Regions from separate parts of the Paenibacillus glycanilyticus genome, predicted to be linked through region 1. Evidence: riboswitches for the same ligand, from Rfam matches in the RefSeq annotation. Region 1 holds a riboswitch; the other holds the start of a gene.

Region 1 (5,016 bases):
TGAACAAGCGAAGACATGACCTCCGATACGGCCGGAGACAGCTCCGAGGGCTTCAGGACTGCGGTATTGCCCGCCGCTATAGCTCCGACAAGCGGCGCCATCGCAAGCTGGAACGGATAGTTCCACGGAGCGATAATAAGCGCGGTGCCAAGCGGTTCCGGCACGATATACCCCTTGCTGCCCATGTGGGTAAGCGCCGTTTTGACCTTGGCGGGCTTCATCCACCGCTTCAGCCGCTTCTGCACAAAAGAGATTTCCTTCAGGACAAGTCCAATCTCGAGCATATAGGACTCCTGCTCGCTCCGGTTCAGGTCAAGCCGAAGCGCCTGCATAATCGCATCCTCGCGTTCCGTGACGGCCTGGCGCAGCTTGGCCAGCTGAGCCTGCCGGAATTCGAGACTCCGGGTTGCCCCCGTTCCGTAATAATGTCGCTGCTTCTCAAGCAACGCTTGAGCTGTATTCGTGTTCGAGTTCAAGTTCATATTCATGCGATACCCCGCCTTTTTTCGATATAAATCCGGACTTGCAAAATGAAATTGTATGCTATAGTTAGGAAAAAGGAGCGATGACGATTGAACAAAATGCTGCCTGCCCTTATTCTGCTTACAGGCTTGCTTTACATTTTTATCATTCCTGCTGAACCGCATGCCGTCAAGCTAATTTTCAAAGCGATTCCAATGCTTCTGATCATCGCTTATGCTTACTTGCAGTCCGCTCCAAACGGTAAACGGTTTCAATGGATCCTGCTGGCCGGTCTTGTCTTCAGCGTGGTTGGCGATGTTACCCTGGGTAACTTCGTTGTGGGACTGTCCGCCTTTTTGATCGGCCATTTGTTTTATTTAAGCGGATTTTTCGGGCAATGGCGATTTTCCTTCTGGCGGCTCGTCACTATTGTTCCGATCGGCGCGTATGCCGTGTATATGGGCTACGAGCTGCTTGATGCGCTTGCGAAATCGGGGGACGACGCTCTGAAAATCCCCGTTCTTGTCTATGTAACGGCTATTTCGCTGATGGGCTGGTCGGCTATGATGTCCGGCAACGCATGGGCGATTGCGGGAGCCCTGCTCTTTATGGCTTCCGACTCCATTCTCGCCTGGAATAAGTTTATTTCGGATATTGCCGGGTCAGACGTGCTCATTATGACCACTTATTATGCCGCCCAATTCTGCATCGCCACCTGCATCGGATACCGGAGCCGCACCGCTCCTAAGCAAAAAGCCATGATCCTCTGATCATGGCTTTGATTATGACGGCCCGGTTGTTATCCGGCTTTTTCCTTGTTCATTTGCTTGCTGCGCAGCTGGCCGCAAGCCGCGTCGATGTCGGCGCCATGCTCGAGGCGGACGCTGACGCTGACGTCTTGTTTTTTGAGCGTATCGTAGAAGCCCTTAATGGAATCGTTCTCGCTGCGCTGGTATTGGCTATGCTCGTCAACCGGATTGTAAGGAATCAGGTTCACGTTCACGAGGGAGCGGCGGCGGTCGCCCACCAGCTCGGCAAGCTCAAGCGCATGCTCCGGCTGGTCGTTGACGTCCTTGAGCAAAATATATTCCAGCGTAATGCGGCGGTTCGTCCGCTCCAGATAATAATCGATCGCATCCATCAGCTTCTCGATCGGAATCGCGCGGTTGATCTTCATAATCCGCGTCCGCAGCTCATTATTAGGCGCATGCAGCGATACGGCGAGGTTAACCCCTTGATCCTTGTCGGCAAACTCCCTGATTTTGTCCGCGAGACCGCTTGTCGATACCGTAATATGGCGCGGTCCGATAGCCAGACCTTTATGATCCTTGACCGTAGTAAGGAAGTCGTTCAGGTGAATAAAGTTATCGAACGGCTCGCCAATGCCCATGACAACGATATGGCTGACCTTCTCGCCTTGGCCCGCTTCGTCAAGATGGAGCTGAATCTTCATAATCTGCTCGACAATCTCGCCGCTTGTCAGATCCCTGCTCTTCTTCAGCAGGCCGCTGGCGCAGAAGCTGCAGCCGATGTTGCAGCCCACCTGCGTGGTTACGCAGACCGACAATCCGAACTTATGGCGCATCATTACCGTCTCGATCAGGTTGCCGTCATCCAATTTAAGCAGCAGCTTGACGGTACCGTCCTTCGACACCTGCTTCGTATGCTCGACCAGCGTCTGGATCGCAAAGTTCTCCTCCAGCAGCTTCACGCAGTCCGGATGAACATCCGTCATATCCGCAAAGCTCGTTACCCGCTTCCGGTACAAGTATTCCCACACCTGCGTCGCCCGGAATTTTTTATGCCCGCGCTCGCCAAGCCAAGCCGTTAATTGATCTAATGTAAATCCGTATATGGATGGTGTACTCATCGTTTTTCCTCTTTTCGTGAAACGCGGCCAAAACAAAACCGCATACTGCTCCTATTGTCCCAAAATTAGCTGACGAAAACAAGGGGCGAAAAAGTCCAATCGTTCCAGAATACGCCCATTCCTCCCTCTTATCTGGCAACCCGGATAAACCAATTTAGGCTTGGCATATACCTAAGTTTCACAACGAATTGCAGCATTCGGGAGATATAAGGTCCAAGAAGGAGCATGGTAGAGTTCCCTCCAAATGTAAACGCTCTAACCAAACTCCTTGTCAGAATTAGACAATATGCCGCCTCTACGGTTCATTTACAACTTCGGCCGTCAGGCGTAATATACGATTCAGCAAATGTAACAATCGCTGAGTTTCCGTTAAGGGAAACGGGGGAACCAATCGATAAGCGGCATGGCAACGGTGTGAGAGCCGGCGCGGCATGCTTATCCGGGGTGAATCCGGGAAAAGGCTGCGCGCGGCCGAACCCGGTAGGGCGACTCTCACCGTCCGAATCCGTCAGCTAACCTCGTAAGCGATGAAAATGCGACTGCCCATTAGGCAGGGCATTTTCCAAGTAGAGAGGATGATGTGATCTTGTGACCTTTAAAGGCCGCGGGGATCTTTCCTCTGCGGCTTTTTCTCATGCCATTTTTAATCAACTGTCTTTATCGCTTAATCCCCTTCTCGGGGAACGGGGGAACCAATCGGACGGGCGGCTGTTCCATACAGCCAGCTTGTCCACGGGGTGAATCGCCGAAGCAGCGCGGGACGCGCGGCATCGGCGTAGGGCGACTCTTACGCCCGAATCCGTCAGCTAACTTCGTCAGCGTACCAAGAGAGGCAACGATGATCGTGAATATAGGCGCGGTTTATTTTCTGCTGCGCTTATAAGCCGCGTGAAGAGTCCCTCTTCCGCGGCTTTTTTGTTTGTCGTTGATTCCTCTAACGAAAAGAGGAGCGTAAACCATGGACGATTATATACTCGTCTCCGCACCCAACGTGCAGGGCGAGGATTTCATTAAACAGCTGCTGCGCCGGCATATCCCGTTTGCCGCCATCGTAAACAACAAGACCGAATACGAGCGGATGCTGGAGCTTGGCGTATCCACGATCATCGTCATTAATACAACCGATGAAGCCACCTGGCGTGTTCCGGAGCTCCCCGTCGGACGGATCTTTTTATTCGAAAGAAGCTTGAACCTGTGCTGCCGTTATATCCAGATCTGCCGCAGCTGGACATCCAAATCGATCTGCGTCGTTACGGACAGCGCGAATCCCCGTCTGATCTATAAAGGGATGGGCGCCAATTACGTCATTCATTCCAGCCATGCGGATACTTCTTTTTTAATCATAAACGACCTCATGGCGAGCCAAGATAATCGGTAAGGTCGAAAGTTATTCGCCATTCTTTTAGGAGGAATTTGCTATGCAGGATATCTATATGGTGCTGCTTCTGGCAGCGATATTCATACTTTTCGCCGGCTTTATGCAATGGTGCGACCGGGCTATTCAAGAGGAGGATAAGCGATGATCGTCACGTTAGTGCTTGCCCTGTTTCTTTTTCTTTACTTGATTTACGCCTTGATCAATCCGGAGAAATTTTAAAACCTTATCGATCGCTGGGAGGCCACAATGGATATTTTACAGCTCATTATCGTGATTGGCGTGCTCGTACTGCTCGTCAAACCGCTCGGAACCTACGTGTACCACGTGTACTCGGATCAACCGAACCGGACCGACCGTTTATTCGGCGGCATAGAACGGTTCATCTATAAAGTCATCGGGCTGAAATCGCGTGACGGCATGACTTGGAAAAAGTACGCGTTAAGCTTCCTTCTTACGAATATCGTGCTCGTCGCGCTCAGTTATCTGATTCTGCGGCTGCAGGGCAGCCTTCCGGGCAATCCCAACGGCATCGGCGCTATGGAAGAAACGCTGTCGTTCAATACCGTCATCAGCTTTATTACGAATACGAACCTGCAGCATTACAGCGGCGAAACGGGGCTGTCCTATTTCTCGCAGATGGCCGTCATCATGATGATGATGTTCACCTCGGCGGCTACCGGCTTCTCGGTTGCGATTGCTTTTATCCGCGGCTTAACGAGCAGAGGCAGCACAATCGGCAATTTCTTTACCGATTTCGTGAAATCCCACACGCGGATTTTCCTGCCGCTCGCAACGCTTATTACGCTGGTTCTCGTGGCTCTTCACGTGCCGCAGACGCTGCAGCCTAACGTAACGGCAACAACGCTGGAAGGAGCAACGCAAAGCATCGCCATCGGGCCGGTTGCTTCGCTGGAATCGATCAAGCATCTGGGTACTAACGGCGGCGGCTTTATGGGAGCTAACTCGGCGCATCCTTTCGAGAATCCAAGCCCGCTGACGAACGTGATCGAGATTTTGTCCATGTGGGCGCTGCCTGCTTGTCTTCCTTATGTATACGGCCGTTTCGCCGGCAACCGCAAGCAAGGCTGGGTTGTGTTTGGCGCCATGATGTCGCTGTTCCTGGTATTTCTCGCGACGGTCTACACGGCTGAGCTGCACGGCAACCCGGTACTGAACAACCTTGGCGCAGACGCCTCGCAAGGCAGCATGGAAGGCAAGGAAGTCCGGTTCGGCATTGCCCAGTCCTCCCTCTTTACGGCGGTGACGACGGCGGCTACTACCGGTTCGGTCAACAACATGCATGATA
Region 2 (5,016 bases), 2.9 Mb from region 1:
TCTATCTTTACGCTGCGCCTTATTCTTGTGCTGAAAGGCAAGAGAGGCGCAGCCTCTCTATTCGCGATGGTAGAGGTGTTCATTTATCTGGCGGGATTAAACCTTGTCCTAAACAATCTATCGAGTCCGATTCATATGGCGGCCTATTGCATGGGCTTTGGCATTGGCGTCTATCTGGGTAGCCGAATCGAAGAACAGCTCGCTCTTGGCTATTCGGTCGTTCAGGTGATTTCGAATTCGGTGAACACAAGCCTGCCGGACAAGCTTCGTCAATACGGATACGGCGTCACGTCATGGACCGGGGAAGGGCGGGATGGTCAGCGGCTTGTCATGCAGGTGCTGGTGAAGCGCAGCAACGAGAAGCGGCTGCTTGAACGAATCGAAGCGGATGCTCCAAAGGCATTCGTCATCTCGCATGAGCCCCGTCATTTCCGCGGAGGCTTCTGGGCGAAGTTGCTAGAGAAATAATGATCCGGAACATGCAGAGCGGATATTTCTAAAACAATGGAGTCGCATAATGATGCGGCTTTTTTGTTTTTTAATTAGGAAAGTACGACACGGGATTTGCTTTACAACTGGGGGTAAAGTATGGTTTAAACAATGCATTTGATGGGAGGGAATTGTCATCGATTCGATAGCGGTGCTCGATTATTATAAAATAAACAGAGAAGTTTCGAATGGCACGCAGATAACCGTTAAAGAAGCTAGGAAGCTGTACCTTTATAAAGAAAAGATTATGACAAAGTACAGGGAATTCCGCTTGGAGGATGTTTCGGATATGTCTTATAAAGAACTGGGGGAAGAGGAGGGGTTTCTTTATTTGCATACGAATCAAGGAGTTTTTCCTTTTATGATTTCTGTAAACCCTCAATCCTTTATGGATTCGTATTTTCAGCTTGTTAAACCGACACTCTGAAAACTGTCGTGCCTGATTCGATCATTTTGACTTTAAATATCTAAACGCTTACAATAAGTTTACGCTTAGTTTTCAGCTTGCTTGGCTGAAAAGCGGGGGAACCAATCCATTGGGGCGAATCATTTCACAATCAGAAATGTAGGATACCATCTTATCCGAGCCCGCCAGCTAACCTCGTCAGCAGTAGATGGGTCCATTACCTTATGCTTAATTTGATAAGAGACCCTTCATTTGTGGGGCTCTTTTTTTGTGCCCAGCAAATCTAACAAAGGGGAGATGAAAATGAAACATGCAGATTATCGTTCCGAAACGCAGGATTCTGATTCAGAAAATCCTCCGTATTTCGGAACCAAGGAAGACCATTTTCGGATCCTTAAAGTCGTGACCAGAAAATATGAATTTTATAAAAAAGCCGAAGAACATTTTTCATTTGCTTTTCTTGCAATGATGGTCATTAGTGTTATCACAAGGTATAGTAAGATCGTAACACTGCCAAAGATGATTTTTATGTGGGCACTTGTAATCTTATCCCTATTAGGGTTATGGACGATTGTAAACAAACGAATTTGGAAACAGAGAAAAATTTCATTGGAGAAGTATACTTCATTAAAATAACCAGGCTAGGAATAAAGTCCTTTATCTATTGCAGGAAATGTTTGACTAATCAAACATTAATGATACAATAAGTCTACGCTTAGTTTTCAGCCTTGGCTGAAAAGCGGGGGAACCAGTCAATTGGGGCGAATCATTTCGATAAATCAGAAATGTAGGGTACCATCTTACCCGAGTCCGTCAGCTAACCTCGTCAGCAGTGGATGGGTCAATTCCGACGCATGAAATCAACTTGAGATTGTCCGAGACCCTTTATTTCATTTAAGGGTCTCTTTTTATTTTATGACCCAGCTGATGAAGTTCTCTTGGCATTTTGACAATTTGGCTCCCTTTAATCTCCCTGTAGCAGGGCATCAAAGGAGCAAGGTCTAATGCAAAAAGTGAAGTACATTACGGATATTGCCAAAGTAAGTGCGTTGCCGGAGCAGGAAAGACAAGTGTTAAAGCCCATTACGGATAAGTTTGTATTTCGTGTGAATGATTATTATTTAAGCCTTATTGATTGGGAAGATCCTGACGATCCGATTCGCAAACTTGTTATTCCAAATGAAGGCGAACTGCTGGAATATGGCCGGTGGGATGCATCAGACGAGGATACGAATTATGTCGTTCCCGGATGTCAGCACAAGTATGCGACGACAGCGCTGCTTATCGTATCGGAAGTGTGCGGTTCCTATTGCAGGTATTGTTTTCGCAAACGTTTGTTTCGAAATGATGTGAAAGAAGCGATGGCAGACGTATCGCCTGGTATTGCCTATATAGCCTCGCATCCGGAGATAAACAATGTTCTTCTTACCGGGGGAGACAGTCTAATTCTGGCTACTTCCAAGCTCCGCTTCATTATCGAGCAGCTGCGTCAAATCGATCACGTCAAAATTATCAGGCTTGGTTCTAAAATGCCAGTATTTAATCCGATGAGAATCTATGAAGATGAAGAGCTGCTCGCTCTAATTCGCGAATTTTCCACGGAAGAGAAACGGATTTATGTGATGGCACATATTAATCATCCCAGGGAAATTACCGCGGAGGCTAAGCGAGGCTTCAAGGCGCTCCATGAAGCTGGAGCAATTGTAGTGAACCAGACACCTGTGTTAAAAGGAATTAATGATCAGCCGGCTGTACTGTCTGAACTCCTTGACCGTCTGTCATGGGCTGGTGTAACGCCTTATTATTTCTTTGTTAATCGGCCGGTTGCTGGCAATCGTGAGTTTGTGCTTCCGCTAGCAAAGGTATATCAAATGGTGGAGGAAGCAAAGGCTCTTACTTCCGGGTTAGGAAAACGTGTACGTTTATCGATGAGTCATACTTCGGGCAAAATCGAGATACTGGCAATCGATAATGGCAAAGCCTATTTGAAATACCATCAGTCTCGTGATAACGAATACGGTAAATTTATGATGCTGGATTGTCCGGAAGATGCTACCTGGTTTGATGATTTGCCAGGAAGCGAGCTGTATTGGAATAAACCGGTCAAGAAAAATGAAGCCATTATTTCCACCAATGAGTTGTAGCAGCTCTTTACAAGCGACAGTTGTTCATGTTAGATTATGGATAAATAAAGGAACGTCCGGAGGAGCCTGCCAACAGCGGGCTCCTTTTGTCTATTTATCCTGCATAAAGAGGTGAATGACGAAAGAGTGCTTTAGGAACACTGAAATGGATGTTGTTGTTAGAAACGGAGGATATCCCAATGGAATTATTTAATGAAACCCTTATTCAGCTGCTCATTCTGCTTGCCGTATCCATGTTTGTTATAGCCATTGCGAAGAAAATAAACCAGCCGTATTCCATCGCGCTTGTTATCGTAGGGCTCATTCTTGGCGTAACTCATATTCCGGTATTGGAGGAAGCGGAGTCCTTTATTACGCAGTCGCATGTGTTTCAATCGGTTATTATTTCGCTCTTTTTACCCATTCTTCTTGGTGACGCAACGCTTAAACTACCGGTTGACCAGCTCAAGAAGCATAGTAAGCCAGTGCTGGCATTAGCTTTCGGAGGAACTTTACTTTCATTCCTACTCATTGCGGCCGGATCTTATTTTTGGCTTGGGCTGCCGGTTGTCGTGGCATTTACTTTCGCCTCTTTGATGAGCGCAACCGATCCGATCAGCGTGATTTCCATATTTAAATCGCTAGGCGTGCCGAAGTCGCTCGTTACGATTATCGAAGGCGAGTCATTATTTAATGACGGTATTGCAGTGGTTCTATTTCAGATTTCATCCATTTATCTTCTCTCTTACATCGATATGGGCTTTGCCGGGGTTGGAAGCGGAGTATGGCTGTTTCTGAAATTTGCGCTTGGCGGAATTGCAATAGGAGCGGTAATGGGCTGGATCTTTTCGCAGTTGATTCGCTTTTACGATGATTATCCGCTCGAAATCGGCTTTTCCATGCTCTTATTTTTTGGCAGCTTCTTTATCGCGGAGCATTTCCATGTTTCCGGCGTTATCGCAGTTGTCGTAAGCGGACTGATCTTTGGCAGCTACGGAGCACGGATTGGGATGTCCGCAACAACCAGAATGAATATCGATTCGTTCTGGGACGTGATTACGCTGGTAGCGAACTCGCTGATTTTCCTTATGATCGGTCTTGAGATCAAGAACGTCGACTTCTCGGATAAATGGTTAATCATTGCAGGAGCCATCTTGATTGTGCTGGCCGGAAGAACCATTGCTCTTTATGCGAGTGTTGCGATGCTTCGGGAGTTTCCAAGAGCTTGGAAGTCCATTCTGAATTGGGGTGGGTTGAAAGGGAGCTTGTCGATTGCGTTGGCGTTAAGCTTACCTGACTCCTTCTCAGGGAAGGATGATGTGCTTGTGCTAGCATTCAGTGTGGTACTGTTCTCGTTGCTTGTTCAAGGCTTGACCATTAAACCGCTTGTATTAAAGCTGGGAATTGGAGAAACAAAAAAGCCAACGGCAGGAAATTAACTTGGTGAAAAATGCTTTACAAGTATAACATTCATTAGGTAAACTTGATTAATAATGAATTTAATAAGTAATTCCCGGTGGAGCCTGTCAATTGTGGGCTCCTTTTGTCTTTTTTTGGAGATACTTATTTAATAGCACATACGGGAGGGCAACATGGAACAACAAGCTATTTGGGCTATTGTCATTTTTTCGGTGGCATACGCACTCATTATTACGGAGAAAATCCATCGGACGATCATCGCCATGCTAGGGGGACTAGTGATCGTGGCGGCAGGTATTGTCAATCAAGAAACAGTGCTGCATCATATCGATTTCAATACGCTGGGCCTGCTTATCGGTATGATGATTATCGTATCGATTACGGCAGATACGGGGCTATTTAAGTACATTGCCATCTGGGCTTCAAAAATGGCGAAAGGTAAGCCCGTTCGGATCATGATCGTATTGTCGCTCATCACAGCCGTGGGCTCTGCATTCCTGGATAATGTTACGACCATTCTTTTGATGGTTCCGGTAACCTTCAGTATAACAAGACAGTTGAGAGTAACTCCGATTCCAT

Evidence for each region. A riboswitch is a leader RNA that binds a small molecule or an ion and turns the genes downstream of it on or off. The one in region 1 is predicted to bind cyclic di-AMP.
Region 2: linked by a shared signal. The riboswitch ahead of ACR9FF_RS16280 (KamA family radical SAM protein) and the one ahead of ACR9FF_RS29165 (hypothetical protein) in region 1 are both predicted to bind cyclic di-AMP.

The regions. Positions count from the first base shown of each region.
Region 1 covers NZ_CP195155.1:6,456,969-6,461,984, forward strand. Annotated here, with positions in the region: gene ACR9FF_RS29150 (aldehyde dehydrogenase) at 1-488, opposite strand, end outside; gene ACR9FF_RS29155 (lysoplasmalogenase) at 582-1,232, shown strand; gene rlmN (23S rRNA (adenine(2503)-C(2))-methyltransferase RlmN) at 1,262-2,332, opposite strand; cyclic di-AMP (ydaO/yuaA leader) riboswitch at 2,679-2,874, shown strand; cyclic di-AMP (ydaO/yuaA leader) riboswitch at 2,984-3,169, shown strand; gene ACR9FF_RS29165 (hypothetical protein) at 3,291-3,710, shown strand; gene kdpF (K(+)-transporting ATPase subunit F) at 3,852-3,929, shown strand; gene kdpA (potassium-transporting ATPase subunit KdpA) at 3,957-5,016, shown strand, end outside.
Region 2 covers NZ_CP195155.1:3,531,975-3,536,990, forward strand. Annotated here, with positions in the region: gene ACR9FF_RS16270 (DUF2179 domain-containing protein) at 1-468, shown strand, start outside; cyclic di-AMP (ydaO/yuaA leader) riboswitch at 969-1,115, shown strand; gene ACR9FF_RS16275 (hypothetical protein) at 1,199-1,531, shown strand; cyclic di-AMP (ydaO/yuaA leader) riboswitch at 1,598-1,742, shown strand; gene ACR9FF_RS16280 (KamA family radical SAM protein) at 1,900-3,039, shown strand; gene ACR9FF_RS16285 (cation:proton antiporter) at 3,219-4,457, shown strand; gene ACR9FF_RS16290 (ArsB/NhaD family transporter) at 4,611-5,016, shown strand, end outside.